Regions from separate parts of the Paenibacillus hebaui genome, predicted to be linked through region 1. Evidence: riboswitches for the same ligand, from Rfam matches in the RefSeq annotation. Region 1 holds a riboswitch; each other region holds the start of a gene.
The links. Region 1 has a riboswitch for cyclic di-AMP ahead of ACR32F_RS10710 (C40 family peptidase). Riboswitches for the same ligand answer to the same signal wherever they lie in the genome.

Region 1 (5,676 bases):
CCCGATGCCTATTGTGAAAGAGTACCATCCTTTACCAAAGGGATCGTAACGGATATTATGGTATCCCGTGAGTTCATTCATGAGAATGACCGAATTTTGTTCATTGATGATATCATTGCCAATGGGGATGCCGCTCGTGGAGTGATTAAAATTATTGAACGTTCGGGTGCGGAATTGGTCGGATTCGGTGTTGTGGTTGAGAAATGTTTCCAAGCGGGAGCACGTACCATTCGTGAGCAGGGTATTCCAGTGGAAGCCTTGGTACGTATACGTTCTCTGAACGATGGAACCGTGCAATTCGACGATAACGTAATGTGACATTTTAAAGGAATAAGGCCTATTTTTTGAACTATGCCTTTGCATGACCGCTGATTTCATTTATAATGGGGTTATGTTAGGGAGAGGAGGCAACACCATGGGGAACCAACCTGCAACAGAACAATTTTTTATTGATAAGCTGGCGAAATCGAAAGTTCATTTTGAACGTGCCCTGGATTGTAAACATACGGAATTCGATGACCTTTATCCCTATATGATTGAACATCCTCAATTTTTCTGGTACAAACGCTATGTTGCCTGGTCAGAATTGCTGACGATTGTAGGCTTGTGCGAAGAGTTGTCCTTCTCTTGGAAAGAACAATTTACACCGCATCAAGTTGCGTACCTTGAAGAACGTGTGATGTCCGCCAAAGTGCTTGATTTTTGGTTCGAGAAGAACGACAGCAAAGAGCACGCGCAGCGGTAACTTTCAGTCGGGGACATATTTTCGAATGACATGACAGTCCAATACAGTCACGTGAGACCTAAATGACTTTTCATTTAGGTCTCTTTTTGTAAATTAATTTGGAGTATAGGAGCCATGGACATGATTAGTGATACAGAATTGGACACCTTGCGTTTATCGGGGGAAAAAGTAAGAGTGGTGCGGGACGAGCTGGAGTCTAACGATGTAACGGGTATTGTTGTTGCCTGGGATGGCGAGCAGGTACTCATCCGCCGTCAGAATCGGCGTGTTGTTAAGCTGGATCGCCATTACCGATATCAGCTGTTCAGCGAGCCGCGCCAAAGCCCGCTTAGTGAGTAATCTCTTGTGATTTTACTGGGACCATGCGAGCAATGCTTGGAATTACCATGATGTTTTGGCATAAATGATTCACTCGGGAGAGAAGATAGGTACAGTGAGGACGTTCTGTAACTATAGTCGAGAGGAAGTGCTGCAAGCTATGACATTGATGAATGATAAAGTTCATGCCTACAAGGATCAGATTGGAGCATTGAGCGATGTGTTACCTGGTGTAGTGAAGTCTTATCATGAGTTTACCGGAGAGTGTTTTCAGCCTGGAGTCATTGATGCAAAGACAAAACAGCTGATTGCACTCGGGATAGGCTTGTTCGCGAACAATGAGGTATGTACGTTCTACCATGTGGAAGAGGCCCGTGCCAAGGGCGCTACAGATCAGGAGATCATGGAGACGGTTGCTGTGGCCGGAGCTGTAGGAGGCGGACATGCACTGTCTCAGGGTGCCATGAGGGTTCAAAAGGCGCTACATTAAGTATAGAAGTCGAGAGTACACCTGTTTCGTAAACATAAGCCCCAAAACAAAGAGGAGGTTCCGGATTTACCCGGAGCCTCCTCTTTGCAATATATCAGACCAAACCTATATTTTTCCGAGCATTTTGTTATACATAAATTGTCCTGTCACCCGGCGTGAAGTTACGTAGCGATCGTTGAAATACGGATTCGCTAGTTTGGTGATGCTTACACCCTTGCTGCTTGATGCATGAGCAAATTGTCCGCCACCAATGTATACGCCAGTGTGTGAAACGCCGTTGCCCATCGTATTGAAAAATACCAGATCACCTGTACGAAGATTGGCCTTGGATACTGGAGTACCTGCTTTGGCCTGCTGCTGTGAAGTACGAGGTAACTCAATGCTATATTTGTTGAAAATATATCTCATAAATCCTGAACAATCAAACCCGGCGAGAGTAGTACCACCCCATTTGTAAGGTATGCCAGTCATGTTGTCAACTACGGTGTTAATACTACTTGCCTGTGTGCTTGTTGCACCGGATGTGAATAGAACTGCTGCTCCAAAAATAGAGATGATAAGCTTTTTCAAAATTTATTGTTCTCCCTTCGATGCCTACGGAGTTAGCTAAGGGTTCGGTTGAAGGTTCCCTATATTTCCTATGTACAAGAATAATTCACCCAGAATGGTTCCTCCGTTTTCAAACATGAAACTCGGCAATGAATAATTAAGTTTTTGTAACCTTTTGACACTATATTGCATAAATGCGTAAATGTCAAACCTATATTAATAACTTCTTAGCACCTCAATGTTAAAGGAATTCAAGCTTTTTAGGTGGAATTGATGTTGCCGTCTAGATATGCTTGATGACAAAAAAGTAATATTGTTTCAGCGGTCATCCAATTGGACAAATAAGTAAGTTTGTCTTTTGTGATTAAAACGATCCCGAAAGGTTCAATTCAAGTGCTTTGTTACATTTTGTTGCAAATATTGACAAAATCCGTTTTATTGCATAAGATAACTTCATTCTATACCACATATTGGATAAAAAGAAATATTAAAGGTTAGATAAATAAATAAAGGAGGAGGGAAGGGGTTTATTTTGTAGTAATCAAAAAAAATTGGGGAGAGTGAATGAATTGTTAAAACCTAAAGCGAGATTTGCATCTTTCGTATTGGCATGCACGTTTGTTCTATCTATTGTTGGGGTGGCATTCCAACCTGTTGGAACCGTGTCTGCTGCTGATGCTTCCGGAACTACAGCCAGTCTTTCTGATATTTTGAAGAACCAGAGAGCTGACGGAGGGTGGAGAAAAGATTACAGTCAAAATAGCGGGGAATGGGCAAAGTCCACGATCGACAATAAAGCTACATACTCAGAAATTAGAAGATTGGCTAAGGAATTCAAAAAGACAAATGATCCGCGCTACTCAGCTGCTGCGATCAAAGGAATCAACTTTTTGATCAATATGCAGTATTCGAACGGCGGATGGCCTCAAGTCTACCAAAGCTCGGGATATCACAAGCACATTACTTATAATGACGATGCCATGATTAATGTAATGTACATGCTGGATGAAGTAGCAGCGCGCAAGGGTGACTTCTCGTTTATCGACAGCACACTTGCCAATCGAAGCAACAACTCAGTTGCTAAAGGGGTAGATGCTATCCTGAATACACAGGTGGTTTCAGGTGGCAAGTTGACAGCGTGGGGACAACAACATGATTCCAGCTCCCTTCAACCGGCAGGAGCAAGAATTTATGAAGTACCATCTCTGACGGCTAGTGAGAGTGTAACGATTGTTAATTTCCTGAAGACCAGACCTGCTAATGCCAAAATTACGGCATCCATCAAAGGAGCAGAGGCTTGGTTCAACAAAGTGAAGATTTCGGGATACAAGTACGAAAGAGCAAACGGAGACAGCAAAATTGTCGCTGATTCCAAAGCGGCACCCATCTGGGCTCGCTTCTATGAAGTGGGGACAGATAAACCGATCTTTATTGGTCGTGATGGGGTTGTTAGATACAAATTAAGTGATATTGATAAGGAAAGAAGAGGCGGTTATGCATGGTATGGCAACTGGCCTTCCAAACTGTAACATTTAAACAAACGTGAGGCTTGACATTGTACATCGATAGCTGGCTATAAGCGAAGCCCGAACTGGACATGAATGTCTGGCTCGGGTTTTATTATATTGTTTTGAGTATTGACATGCTGTATCCCACATGATATATTATTTCTTGTCGCCGAGATACATAATGTCGGAGATATACAATATGCGGTCGTGGCGGAATTGGCAGACGCGCACGGTTCAGGTCCGTGTGGGCTAACCCCCGTGGAGGTTCGAGTCCTCTCGACCGCATCCAATAAAAGGTTCCTTGTTAGGCTAACGCCTTCGGGGAACCTTTTTTGTGTTGATAACATGAAATGTAATTCTTCTGTTATATCGTCCCAACTTTGTTGGTTACGATTACTGAGCCGATACATGGATACGATCGATATTTGGCCCCTCTGTGCCGGTCGTTACCACTTTAATGGTATTGGTATTCGCGTTCATGGGCACTTGAATCGTTTTTTCTACCCAGGTGGACCAACCTCCCGTTGCTGAGAAGGGGGTATTGCTGATCACTTTGGTTCCGTTTACGAAAACATCGAGATTACGGGTCCCGCTTTCCAAGGCATAGCGAAACTTTACATTTTTGGTTCCGCTTACAGCATTATTGATGGCATTCCACTGAATTGCGGAGTTAGTCGAGCCGTTGAAATTAACATACCCGGAGCCAGTGTAACCGGAATTAATCGTTTCAATTACTGCATCAGTGAGTGTGGTTCCTGTCTCTGCTTCATATGTGGTACCGCTACCAGGATTACCACCACTGCCACCACCTAAACTGGCTACAAACGTGGTGACACTTTGGGCTGGAAGCTGAGCTGTAAAGGCGCCATTGGATACATTGATTGGTGAGCCTGATTGCAGATTTCGACTGGCATCCGTCATCCAGGAGGAGACGGTAGAGGCATTGCCGTTTTGCAGCACAAACTTCTGATTTGCTGACGAAGTGCCACGGTTGATTGCCACGATTACAACCTTGTTATCACCCTTGTATGCCGAAATAAATGTATTGGTATCCGGGTTCTTAGTTGCATCCACCCTTACATAGCCTGGACGTACAAATTTGGAGAAATGCGCCATATTATAACCGCGTTTGCTAATCGTTCCGTCCTCTTTCATCGGACCATACTGTCTGCGGATGTACCACCATACATAGGCCTGGAAATCGCCCTCAACCATTGCGCTGTGCATGTGATAGGATACGTCCAGTGCCTCTGGCCAGCGGTCTGCTGAGTTATTGTCACTATTCGGATAGTATACTTCTGTCATCCAGAGTTCTTTACCGGCTCCTTTTTGCTTGAAGAGCGGGTAAGCGAAATCTTTGATCTGGGTTCCATACGTATGTGCTCCCAGAATGTCCATATTGGCGAGAGCCTGCGGATCATTCAGGATAGGGTCAGATATATTCTTTAAATACTGGAAGGACTCCGGTGCCATCACTTTTGTATTTTGAATGGAGCCTGCATTCTCTTTCATGAAACGAAGGATTTCCTGGGGTGTCCACCAGGTCCAGTCATGAGCGTAGTCCGGCTCGTTTTGTACCGAGATGGAATACAGATTCACGCCGTTATCCTTCATGTAGGTTACAAAGTCATTAAGGTGCTGTGCATAGGCAGCGTACTTGCTGTATTTCAGCCTTTTTGCATTGGTATCTCCATTGTGATTGAACGTTTCAATCATGTCGTTCGGGGGATTCCATGGCGATGCAAATACGATAGCGCCTTTTTCAATGGCACGTTTGGCTGTTGGAACTTCACGATACCAGTTATTTCGGTCCGGATCGACGTAGATCCTGAGTACAGAAAAGCCTAATTGGTTCTGATCATTGCCAAAAGCAGTTTCTCGTTGTGCTGCTGTAAGATCACCGATCCAGGCGGGAAGGTTGATTCCACCAAAACCGCGAATAACCTGTTTCTCAGCAGACAGATTAACGGTGGCATCGCTTGCTGCTGAAACCTGAGTGGGAGCGGGTACAGTCAACATGAGAGGAAGAGCTGTTAAGCAAGCCAATAGAACGTTGATCGTCTTTT
Region 2 (5,676 bases), 1.7 Mb from region 1:
TCCATGGAACCATGGTCGTTACCGCTCACAATCTCCTCCTGAGAAATGCCGAGTTCGAGCAGATTTTCACTGAAAGCAGCAGATAGTGATTCATTGGTGACCATTTCATCATAAGAAGTCTCATAATTGGAGGTAACCAGTCGGCAGCCGGTTTGAAGGGCAGAACCTTCCGCGATCTGAATCACACGCTGGGTGAGGATATTTAGTTCTTTCCTCGTTGAAGCTCGTACATAAAACTGAGCCGAAGCATAGTCAGGGATGATGTTGGCCGCCTGACCTCCGCTGTTAATGACACCGTGAATCCGAACCGTACTTTTTACTTGCTGGCGGAATGCGTTAATTCCGTTAAATGTCTGAATCACGGCATCAAGTGCATTAATGCCCTCATGCGGACTTGCAGCAGCATGTGAGGATTTTCCATGGAATTCAAATTGCACTGCATCGATCGCTAGGGAACTGCCTGACTTCTCGTAAGCGTAATAAGGATGAGCCATAAGAGCGATATCACAATCATCGAAGAAACCAGCTTCAGCCATAGGCACTTTGGCTCCCCGTGTCTCTTCCGCAGGTGTACCGAACACTTTCAATGTTCCGCCCACTTCATCCAGTATGGATTTCAGGCCAACGGCTGCTCCTAAGCTCATCATGCAGATCAGATGATGACCACAGGCGTGACCGATCTCCGGCAATGCATCATATTCACACAGCAACGCAATGGTCGGCCCTGGCTTGGGAGCCGAATACGTACCGATAAATGCAGTATCCAGCCCAAGCACAGGTGCTTCTACGGTGAAACCGTGGTAGGCAAGTTCTTCCTTCAGACGAGCAGAAGCGAGAAATTCTTCATTCCCAAGTTCGGGATTCGCACCAATGTATGATGAAATCTCCTTGAAACGGGAAGCATATTGATCAATAACCGTTAGAATTTGTGTTTTGTTAATTGTCATCATTGTGGACTCCTTATGAAAAAATGAAAATAATTCGATAATTATATCATATTGGCCTATTTATTTCAGAAACAAGTCAGGAATTGTAATGTCAAAATGCATTGCATAATCATGCATTGTACTTTATAATGACTCAGGCATCAACTTGAGAAAGCACACAAACACAAAGTATTATAAGGGGAGAACAGGGTTGAAATTGATTAGTCGTTACACCATGATGCTGTTGGCCTTTGTGGTCTTGCTAACAGTAGTCGCACCTACTGCGCTGGCAACCGGAACCACAGGCAATTCAAGCAGTAAAAAGCTGGTGCTCGGTACAAGTGCCGATTTTGCACCATATGAATTCCATAAAGTGATTGATGGAAAAGACGAAATTGTTGGATTTGATATTGCCATTGCTAAAGAAATTGCTGCCGACCTCGGCGCAGAACTTGTCATTGAGGATATGGGCTTTGACGGGCTGCTGCCTGCATTGCAGAGTGGCCGCGTGGACATGGTCATCTCAGGAATGACTCCGACAGATGAACGTAAGAAAAGCATCGACTTTTCGGACACCTATTATAAATCAAAACAAGTCATCATGATTCGCAACACGGATAAAGACAAATATCCAACGATGGCTGAGCTGGAGAATCAGAAAATTGGTGTGCAAAAAGGCTCCATTCAGGAAACAATCGGACAGAAGATTCCGGGTGCGAAGCTGACCTCGCTCGATAAAATTTCCGACATCGTGCTGCAACTGCAAACGAAGCGTGTGGACGCTGCAATTGTGGAAGATACGGTCGCTGCTGGTTATCTGGACGATATCATTGGACTGGCTCCTGCTGTTCCTGATGAAGAACAGGTGGAAGCTGCAATCGGTATTCGCAAAGGTAATACGGAGCTGCTGATTGCTGTCAACGGAACGCTTGAACGACTGAAAAGCGAGAATAAAATCGAGCAAATGGTTACGGAAGCGAGCCAGTTGAATGCGGACAGGCTGGACAAAAATCAGAACATTTTTGAAATCTTCTGGCAATACAAAAGTTTCTACGCAACGGGCGTAGGCTACACATTGTTATTATCTGCACTTGGCGTACTCTTCGGGGTTATTATCGGTTTGATCATCTGTTTGTTCCGTCTGCATGACGTGGCCATTCTGCGCTGGATTGGAACAGCCTATGTTGAGGTCATTCGGGGTACACCAATGCTGGTGCAATTAATGATTATCTACTATGGTGTTTCCTTGACCTTTGGTATTAATTTCTCTGCTCTACAGGCTGGTATTATGACACTTTCCATTAATAGCGGTGCCTATCTGGCGGAGATTTTCCGTGCAGGTATACAAGGTGTGGATCGAGGTCAATTGGAGGCGGCTCGTTCTCTGGGTATGGGGAGAGGCGCGGCAATGCGATATATCGTGCTTCCACAAGCTTTCAAAGCCGTATTGCCGGCAATTGGTAATGAGTTCGTGACCATCATCAAGGAATCCTCCATTATTTCGGTTATCGGTATGGTGGATATCATGTACCAGGCAAGTGTAGTCAAAAACATTACGTACCAGGGAATGAATCCATTCCTTATTGCGGCAGCGATCTACTTTGTGTTGACATTCATATTGTCCAAGCTGCTCGGTCGATTGGAAAGGAAGTTGAGTGCAAGTGATAGACGTTAGACAATTACACAAATCTTATGGAAACAACGATGTGCTTAAGGGCATTAACGTTACAATCGGCAAAGGCGAGGTTGTTGTGGTCATCGGTCCATCTGGATCGGGAAAAAGTACCTTCCTGCGCTGTCTGAATCTGCTGGAGCAGCCTACTTCAGGTGAAATTGATTTCGAAGGCGTGTCGATCACGGACCCGAAACACAATATTAATGCAACGCGTGAAAAAATGGGGATGGTGTTCCAACATTTCAATCTGTTCCCGCACAAAACGGTGCAGCAGAACATCACGATTGCTCCTATTAAAGTGAAAAAACAATCGTCACAGGAAGCGGACCAAATTGCAGCGGACCTGCTAAAAACGGTTGGCTTATCTGATAAAAAGGATACATTCCCGAATCAACTGTCTGGTGGACAGAAGCAGCGCATCGCCATTGCACGGGCACTTGCCATGCAACCACATGTAATGCTGTTTGATGAACCTACCTCGGCGCTGGACCCTGAGATGGTCGGGGAAGTGCTCGATGTCATGAAACGGCTTGCTGAAGGCGGTATGACGATGGTTATCGTAACGCATGAGATGGGTTTTGCTCGTGAAGTGGGTGACCGTATCTTGTTCATGGATGGCGGAGTTATTGTTGAAGAGGGAACACCGGCAGAAGTGTTTGGTCAACCCAAACATGCACGTACACGTGACTTCCTTGCCAAAGTGCTTTAATTAATTTGTTACGATTACTCATGCCATTTTGGTATATGCATTGCTTGAGATAGTATCAAAAAAGAGCCTTTACTGACTTCAAGTCGGTAAGGCTCTTTTTTATGGGTAGCATAAGAATGAATTTACATAAAAAGTAACGTTTTTGTTACCGATATTAATCATTTTTTATAGACAATTTCTTGAAAAACCTTTATTTAATCCACATGGATTAAACGCTGTACACGTATTTGGTAACATTTACTACAACTATAGGTTACAATATTGTGATATATTGTTCCTGCCGAAACTTTCAGAGTGGGAAGTGTGGAGGATGTAACGATGCAGATTGTGCAGGGGAAGATCTATAGCACGCTGCTTGGGGTGAATTAGGTCGTACATAACGTATGGAATGTGATTTAGTACCTATAGGGTGGGTCTCCTCTATCCGAATCCGACAACTAACTTCGCAGGCATAATGAGGGAGGAAGACCATGATTAACAAGAAACGTATAGCCAAAACAGCAACAGCATTGCTGACCGCAGTAATGCTCATTCAAGCCGTTCCGGCTCACGCAGATTCAGTTCATGTGGCCAAAGAAGGGGATACCTTCTACACCTTATCGAAGACATATGGAGTAGCACTTAACACACTTATAAAAGCTAATAATGACATTTCGCCTTACAACATTTATGGTGGTGTAAAAATTACGATTCCTGGCAAAGCAAACACGGTATCTGCAGCTGCTGCGGCTCCTGAGGCTAAATCACAGGCCAAAACAGTCACGACAGCAAGTCTGGATGTCAACGCAGATAACAAGGTCGTTCAAGCCTGGGGGAAAACGTTCGATTACAGCAAGGCAGTGGATGTGAAAGCAACGGCATACTCTGCAGATGCATCCGAAAACGGGGGATGGGGTGCGGTGGATTACTTCGGTAATGCACTAGAATTGGGCACGATCGCAGTAGATCCATCTGTAATTCCACTGGGTACTAAAGTGCTGGTGACAGGTCATAGTCATCCCGGACTGCCGAAACAGGCATTTGTAGCCACAGCACGTGATGTGGGAGGCGCTATCAAAGGCCATCGGATTGATATCTTTATCCCTGGAAGTAAACAGTCTGTGAGCACATTTGGCTTCCAGAATGTAGAGTTGTATATTTTGAAATAACACAGAGATAGGTCTTGCATCCATCCAAGAAAAAAAAGGTGTCCATCGGTCACGGTTAAAGTGATTGACGGACACCTTTTTTATACCCGATGGCAGCGAAGCTGAAAGAGCCGAAGGACGCAGTAGAATCTGAACGAGTGATGTTATTATCCGTCAGTACACACCTGCTTCTAGTGCTGATCCATGCGAGGATACCCGTAAAGGAAGCTTTCTAATTCTTGCCCTTTGGCAGCCCCAACATTTCGTCCAAGGTTACCAGATCATACCCGTGGTTACGCAACTCCTCAATGATTTCAGGAAGTGCCTCAATTGTACCGCTCAGATTCGATCCCACACCGCCTCCTGCATGTTGCAGAACGATTGAACCGGGTTTCACGGCGGATAGGATGTTTTCTTTCACCTTGTCTTTGGAAAGACCTTTCCAATCTAGTGAATCAACGTTCCAGTTCACAATGCTGTAATGTTGTCTGGCAGCCCATTGCAGCTGTTGTTCATTAATGTCCCCATAGGGTGGGCGAATCATCTTGGGCGTGTAACCTGTTAGATTGCGAATGATATCTCCTGTATGTAGGATTTGTTTACGAAATGCATTCATGGTCAGCTTGCTGAACTCGGGATGATTATAACTGTGATTGCCTACGATATGTCCTTCCTTCACCATGCGTTTCACCAGATCCGGGTGTTTCTCTGCACGGCTTCCCACAATGAAAAAAGTAGCTCTTACCTTATATTTCTTCAAAATATCCAGAACCTGCGGGGTGAACCGTGGATCAGGGACATCATCAAACGTCAGTGCGACCTGTTTCGTAGAGGGACCATTGGTTTTGAATGTATCAGCATATTTTTGTCGGAGCTGTCCAAGTGTCAGCTGTTCTTCTTGTGAAGAATTGGAATTCGAAGCGGGTTCACTTTGCAGGCTTGAAGCAGCCCATAACAAAGCAGGAGAATAACTCCCTCCAAGAAGAATAATTATGACCGATAACATAATGAGGCGTACACGCATGATAGCGGCCTCCTTTTCCCAGTTTGCGTTCTCTATGGTATGCCCGAAGAATCCAACGAATATGCGTGCTGTGAGATGTTTCATTGCTCATTTTTTCAATCCCAGCGATAATTCCACCATAGATATCATATATAAAAAAGGATAGGTGGATTAGATGAATACATATGACTTGAAATCCGTTCGTTTGCAGGTAATTGAAGCTGGAGAAGATAAGG
Region 3 (5,676 bases), 2.2 Mb from region 1:
CCTCCCCAAAATCTTTGCCCGCATGGGAACGGCGGATGATTTTGTAATGGCAGGTCAATGGTTTCCCAAACTTAGCGCATACGAACCCAAAGGCACGCGAGGACGGACAGCCGAGGGATGGAATTTGCATCAGTATCACGGAAATTCGGAGTTTTACGCCGATTTTGGTATCTATAGTGTGCGTATTCGGGTACCCGAAACATACAAAGTAGCCGCTACCGGATTCCCGACCCAGCCCGCCGCGGTGAAGAACGGCGAGAAAATCTATCAATTCTATGCCGATGATGTCCATGACTTTGCCTGGGCAGCCTCTCCTGATTTTGTATATGCCGAGGAACCCTTCTCCGCTCCCAATGTGCCAGGTGTAAGAATCAAACTGTATCTAGATCCCGCCCATCAGGATCTGAAGGAACGTTATTTCTATGCCGCCAAGGCAGCACTGACGAATTATAGCAAGTGGTTCGGTCCTTATCCTTACTCTACATTGTCCATCGTTGTGCCACCCAAAGCCGGCAATGGCGCCGGAGGTATGGAATATCCCACCCTGGTCACAGCCTTTGGGGCTGATGATGCCACTCCAGGCTATGACTTGGAACGTACAGTGGTCCATGAGATTGGACATCAATACTTCTATGGCATGTTAGCGAGCAATGAATTCGAAGAGGCTTGGCTGGATGAAGGATTCACCTCGTATGCAGAAGACAAATTAATGGAAAAGGAATACGGGCTCATCCCGAACCTGCCTGTGCAATCAGGTCTCATTACATCTCCTGCTTCACTCACACAAGAGTCCTGGAAGTATGATTCACAGAATCATTATGCGGCCAACGTCTACACTCGAGGCAAACTCGTATTGCTTGGGATCGAACAGCAAGTGGGTGCAAAAACGATGGAGCGCATCCTCTCTACCTATGTGAAGAAATATCGTTTCAAACATCCCACTTCCGCCGATTTCCAAAAGGTCGTGGAGCAAGTGACCCGCACATCCTGGTCCGATTATTTTGATCAATATGTGTATGGCAGCGGCATGACTGACTTTGCAGTGGAGAAGATTACGGTTACTCCTACCCATAAGGACAGCCAAACATTGTACGAGTCATCGGTCACGTTGGTGAAAAAAGGCAGTGATTACACGAAGGTGCCTGTTCGCATTGTTTTTGAAGATGGGCATATCCTTACCAAAGAATGGGACGGTAGCGAGAAGCGCATTACCTACAAATTGACACATACTTCTCCCGTTTCCTGGGCTATGACAGATCCATTATATACCATCGTGTTAGAGAATCGTCATATAAACAATTTTCTAAAAGCCGGACTGGATGAACCAACCCAATCTCGTTGGAGCATGAGCGCAACCAAAATTATAGAAGCCATATTCGGAAGTCTGTCATGGTGAGGTGGAGACAGTGAAAGCGAAAATACGTGAAGGCTGGTTTCTCGTTCGTCAGCATATGTTCATTGCAGCACTTATATTTCTCTATCAATTAATATGGGGGTATTTCCTCTATAGAATGGTAAAGTCGGCTGTTGTTCCGCTTCTCCTGCGTTATCCTGACCCTGATGCCGGGGAGCTGAGTACCCTTTTATTCAAAATGGAAAGCCAACTCAGCCTGTCAACGAATCCCGAGGTACATCGCTATCTGTGGATTCTAGGGGCCATGCTGCTGCTTCGCATGCTGATCAGCCCCCTGATTCAGGCGGGATTGTTGTACTCACTCCAACACTTTAATCATACAGAAGAACGAATTCCTTTTGTTCGTGGTATCCAAAATCTATGGAAACCGATGCTCCTGCTGCACGCTATCCGAACATTATTGTTGCTACTGCCGGCCTACTGGCTTGTACCAAAACTCTATTCCATCTTTATGGATGGTTTTCATTCCCTCCAGCTACTCTTGCCTGGTATCCCTTACGTTGCTGGGTGGATCGTATACGGGTGGGTGATCCATCATGCCCTGCTCTACATGCAGTTTGGTGTCTCGGCCCCTGACGGAGAAGGTGGAGTGCGTGGTACGTTTCAGGCACTATGGATCGCATTACGTCATGTCTTCACTCTAATCGGTATTGCTATGCTTCTAGGTGGACTTCACCTGCTGGTCTTTGGTGCGTTTACTTCAGCTTCATGGTTAGTAACTGGCTTAACTGGTCTTATACTACAACAAACGTATCCACTTGCCAGATGCCTACTGAGCCTATGGAAAATATGTGCTCATTTCCGGTTATGGCAGTCTAAGTCGGTCAAAGGTTAACATGAACGGTTAAAAAATGGTTACCATTCTATGTAAAGTTACGTTCATTAAACGCTGCTATACAAGCAAACCTCGACCTTTCCCCGTCAAAGGTCGAGGTTTTTTTTGCTAATTTTGTTGCTAAACGTTGCCAAAGCAGCACACCTCTGTTACAATAATCGCAGTGAGTTTTTAGTAACAACTTTGTAATCTTTACATTCATATTTGTAACTACTTAAAATTTAATCGTCATTTCTTGATTTCGCAGGTGCATAACTAGCATAGCCAAATTCCTGGCACCTGGGAAGCGGGGGAACCAGTTATGGGTGAATTGATCTTGCAACAGAGGGATCATAGGGGACCTTCAACCGAATCCTTAAGCTAACCTCGCAGGCATTGGAAGGGGTATATCTCTTGTTAAAAAAGAAATTAACCGCAGCTGTACTTAGTATAACATTCGCACTATCGCTTGGTGCAGGTAGCGCATTCGCAGATTCAAAGATGGACCAAGTAATCGATTCAGCTAAGGGTACTACATATAAAAGCGGAGGAACAACGCTTGACGGTTTTGACTGCTCTGGGTTCACACGGTATGTATTTGACAAGCTGGGCATTGATTTGGCACGCCAATCCAGTTCCCAATTTGACATGGGCGACTCCGTGTCTCGTATGGAAATGAGACCGGGTGATTTGGTATTCTTCAACACAACAGGCAAAGGAGTCTCGCATGTAGGGATCTTCGTAGGAGATGGGAAGTTCGCACACTCTTCTTCTTCCAAAGGGGTTACGATCAGTGCTTTGAGTGAGAACTACTGGGCTAACCGCTATGTTGGCGCTAAACGGATTATGAGCACGGACGCATATGAATCAGTAGCCCTCGACTAGGGGTAAGCTGAGTAACATCATGCTGTAACCAATAACTATACTGTAACGAAGCATAACAGCACCGCCCGGTACATTCTTCGCAGGAATGTATCCGGCGGTTTTTTTGTGCTTCCATTCCTGATCAACTACATCAATTATGCTATAAACACCACTGCACTTGATCAGTCATTTGGTGCTTTATCGTCCGTGCCCTTATGATATTTTTACCCATCCTACTATAATATAAACGGAATTAACGGAACTTTTGTTTCACTTTTTTTCACTGAAATGAAAACTTGCCAAATGAATGCCTCTTTTGTAGAGTAAAAACAGGTCTAGCTATGGAATGACATATCGGATGAACGAATATAGATCATGAACAGCCTGTTCACAATGAGAGGAGCGTACAGTTGTATGGATGAAGCCCCTGTGACGTTTCACGTTGTGCCCATGCAAGAAGAACATGCGGAGCAAATCTGCAATTGGCAGTATGATCCGCCTTATAATATGTATAACTGGCTACCCTGGGAGCAAATGAAGGCACTCGAAGTTGAATTTGGGGATGCCCGGCTGCGGGATGAACAATATGCCGTGGTACTGGGAGAAGATCATCAGATCTGCGGATTCGCTCAGTATTTTCCACTGGGAGGTGTGACCCGCATTGGACTTGGCATGCATCCCGAACGCTGTGGTCATGGTCAGGGGGCGGCTTTTGTATCGGCTATTGTGAAGGAAGCCATTCGCCGGAATCCTGCGGACGAAATTGATCTGGAAGTGTTAACCTGGAATGATCGGGCCATTCGTGTTTATCACAATGCTGGATTTGTCACACAGGATACATACGAACGACAAACACCGAGTGGGCTACAATGTTTTTACTGCATGGTCTATGAAGGTCCACGCGCATAAAATGGGCCATGAAATCGCCGAAAAGTCCCCGGTTATGTGATTCGTTCAAAAAATTACCACAAAATGCTATGATGTGGCTACAGGTTCCGTTATAATGATAGGGATAGTTTCAGGTTAGATGATCTTTCATTCTGGAGGGGACTTAAGGGATGCACAAGTGGATCATGAGCGGGGTATTTTTTGCAGCGTGCGCTTTAGCTATTGTACTAATGTTTACGCTTCCAGGGAAAGAGGAGGTTGCAGAGGAAGCGAAACCGACGATGCCGCAAGTTGCATTGGATGCAGGACAGGCTGAAGCACTGGTCAAGGCCAATTGTATTTCCTGTCACGGGGATCAGCTTCAGGGGGGCGTAGGCCCTAGTCTGCAGAAAATTGGAAGTCAGGACGACGTGGAGAAGATATACTCCACGATCATCAAAGGTAAAGGCAGCATGCCATCCTTTAAGGGCAAGCTGAAAGAAGAAGAAATTGCTAATGTCGCCATGTGGTTAGCTGAGAAGAAATAATTCGAGGCTATCATGTGTACTCCGAAGTAACTCAACGTTGAACGTATAAAGTAGCTGAAGTATTCGGAGTTAAATAATGACCGTTCACAGAAAGAGGCTCTTATTCCCCTGCCGGGAGAGTAAGAGCCTCTTTCTATATAATATATTCACATAATCAACGCGCAGGATACTCAGGAGTTTCCCTGAATGATCCATGGCCAATCCGTGATGTGCTGTTATACACTGCTAGTCCTGTGGTTCCATTCCTGAACAGCTAGAGAATTACTGTCCTTTTGCCTTCTGTTCGGCAAGAAAGGCCTGCACTTCATGTGCGGACGGCATCCCGGACTGGGCGCCGAGCTTTGTCACGGATAACGCAGCCGCGCCCATGGCGAAGCCTACGGCCGCGTCCAGCGTCTCGCCGCGCGCGAGGGCTACCGCCAGCGCGCCGTTGAAGCAATCGCCAGCGCCGGTCGTGTCGACGGCGCTTACGGCGTAACCGGGCGCACGGCACGCGCCAGTACGCCCTGCTTGTACGCGGCCACCAGGCGCCGCCGCGTAAACAGCCCCCTCGGGGCCGAGCGTCGTGACGACAGCGGCCCCGAGGGATGCGGCGAGCTCTGCGACCGCCGCATCCACGTCTTCCGGCCGGAGATCATCGCGGCCGGTGAGCACGGCGAGCTCGCTGCGATTCGGCGTGACAACGTCGACGCACCGCAGGAGCTCTTGGGGCAGACCTGGCACCGCGGGAGCCGGGTTGAGCACTACCAGTGCGCTGCCTTCAGCCGCCAGTTGGGCGGCGCGGGTGACCGCAGGCAGCGGAATCTCCAGCTGCAGCAGCACCGCTGCGGCTGCAGTCAGGCTTTTTACCGTATTCGCGTCCTCCAGCATTGCAGGCACAACTCGCCCGTTCGCTCCGGGAATGACAATAATCCGATTATCTCCTTTTGAGAGCCAGATGGAAGCCGTACCTGTAACGGTGTCATCCAGAATCCGAACCTGCGAAGCATCTGCCCCACTTTCGGTTAGACTTTGCAGCAGACGCTCACCAAAACCATCTGAACCTACCGCTCCAATCATCGTTGTCTGTCCGCCGAGTCGTGCAGCCGCAACAGCCTGATTGGCACCTTTGCCACCCGCCAGATAGTGCAGCTCCTCCCCACTTACCGTCTCTCCCTCTTCCGGAATCG

Region 2: linked by a shared signal. The riboswitch ahead of ACR32F_RS17905 (3D domain-containing protein) and the one ahead of ACR32F_RS10710 (C40 family peptidase) in region 1 are both predicted to bind cyclic di-AMP.
Region 3: linked by a shared signal. The riboswitch ahead of ACR32F_RS00530 (C40 family peptidase) and the one ahead of ACR32F_RS10710 (C40 family peptidase) in region 1 are both predicted to bind cyclic di-AMP.

The regions. Positions count from the first base shown of each region.
Region 1 is NZ_CP196836.1:2,317,321-2,322,996, forward strand. Features, by position in the region: gene ACR32F_RS10690 (xanthine phosphoribosyltransferase) at 1-318, shown strand, start outside; gene ACR32F_RS10695 (hypothetical protein) at 416-745, shown strand; gene ACR32F_RS10700 (hypothetical protein) at 866-1,084, shown strand; gene ACR32F_RS10705 (carboxymuconolactone decarboxylase family protein) at 1,224-1,553, shown strand; gene ACR32F_RS10710 (C40 family peptidase) at 1,659-2,123, opposite strand; cyclic di-AMP (ydaO/yuaA leader) riboswitch at 2,130-2,261, opposite strand; gene pelA (pectate lyase) at 2,672-3,631, shown strand; tRNA gene ACR32F_RS10720 (tRNA-Leu) at 3,812-3,895, shown strand; gene ACR32F_RS10725 (carbohydrate-binding protein) at 4,004-5,676, opposite strand, start outside.
Region 2 is NZ_CP196836.1:4,053,502-4,059,177, reverse strand. Features, by position in the region: gene ACR32F_RS17920 (M20 family metallopeptidase) at 1-947, opposite strand, end outside; gene ACR32F_RS17915 (ABC transporter substrate-binding protein/permease) at 1,138-2,601, shown strand; gene ACR32F_RS17910 (amino acid ABC transporter ATP-binding protein) at 2,588-3,310, shown strand; cyclic di-AMP (ydaO/yuaA leader) riboswitch at 3,579-3,778, shown strand; gene ACR32F_RS17905 (3D domain-containing protein) at 3,781-4,458, shown strand; gene ACR32F_RS17900 (polysaccharide deacetylase family protein) at 4,670-5,461, opposite strand; gene ACR32F_RS17895 (hypothetical protein) at 5,616-5,676, shown strand, end outside.
Region 3 is NZ_CP196836.1:108,661-114,336, reverse strand. Features, by position in the region: gene ACR32F_RS00540 (M1 family metallopeptidase) at 1-1,396, shown strand, start outside; gene ACR32F_RS00535 (hypothetical protein) at 1,407-2,249, shown strand; cyclic di-AMP (ydaO/yuaA leader) riboswitch at 2,502-2,639, shown strand; gene ACR32F_RS00530 (C40 family peptidase) at 2,643-3,113, shown strand; gene ACR32F_RS00525 (GNAT family N-acetyltransferase) at 3,507-4,001, shown strand; gene ACR32F_RS00520 (c-type cytochrome) at 4,151-4,507, shown strand; gene rbsK (ribokinase) at 4,769-5,676, opposite strand, start outside.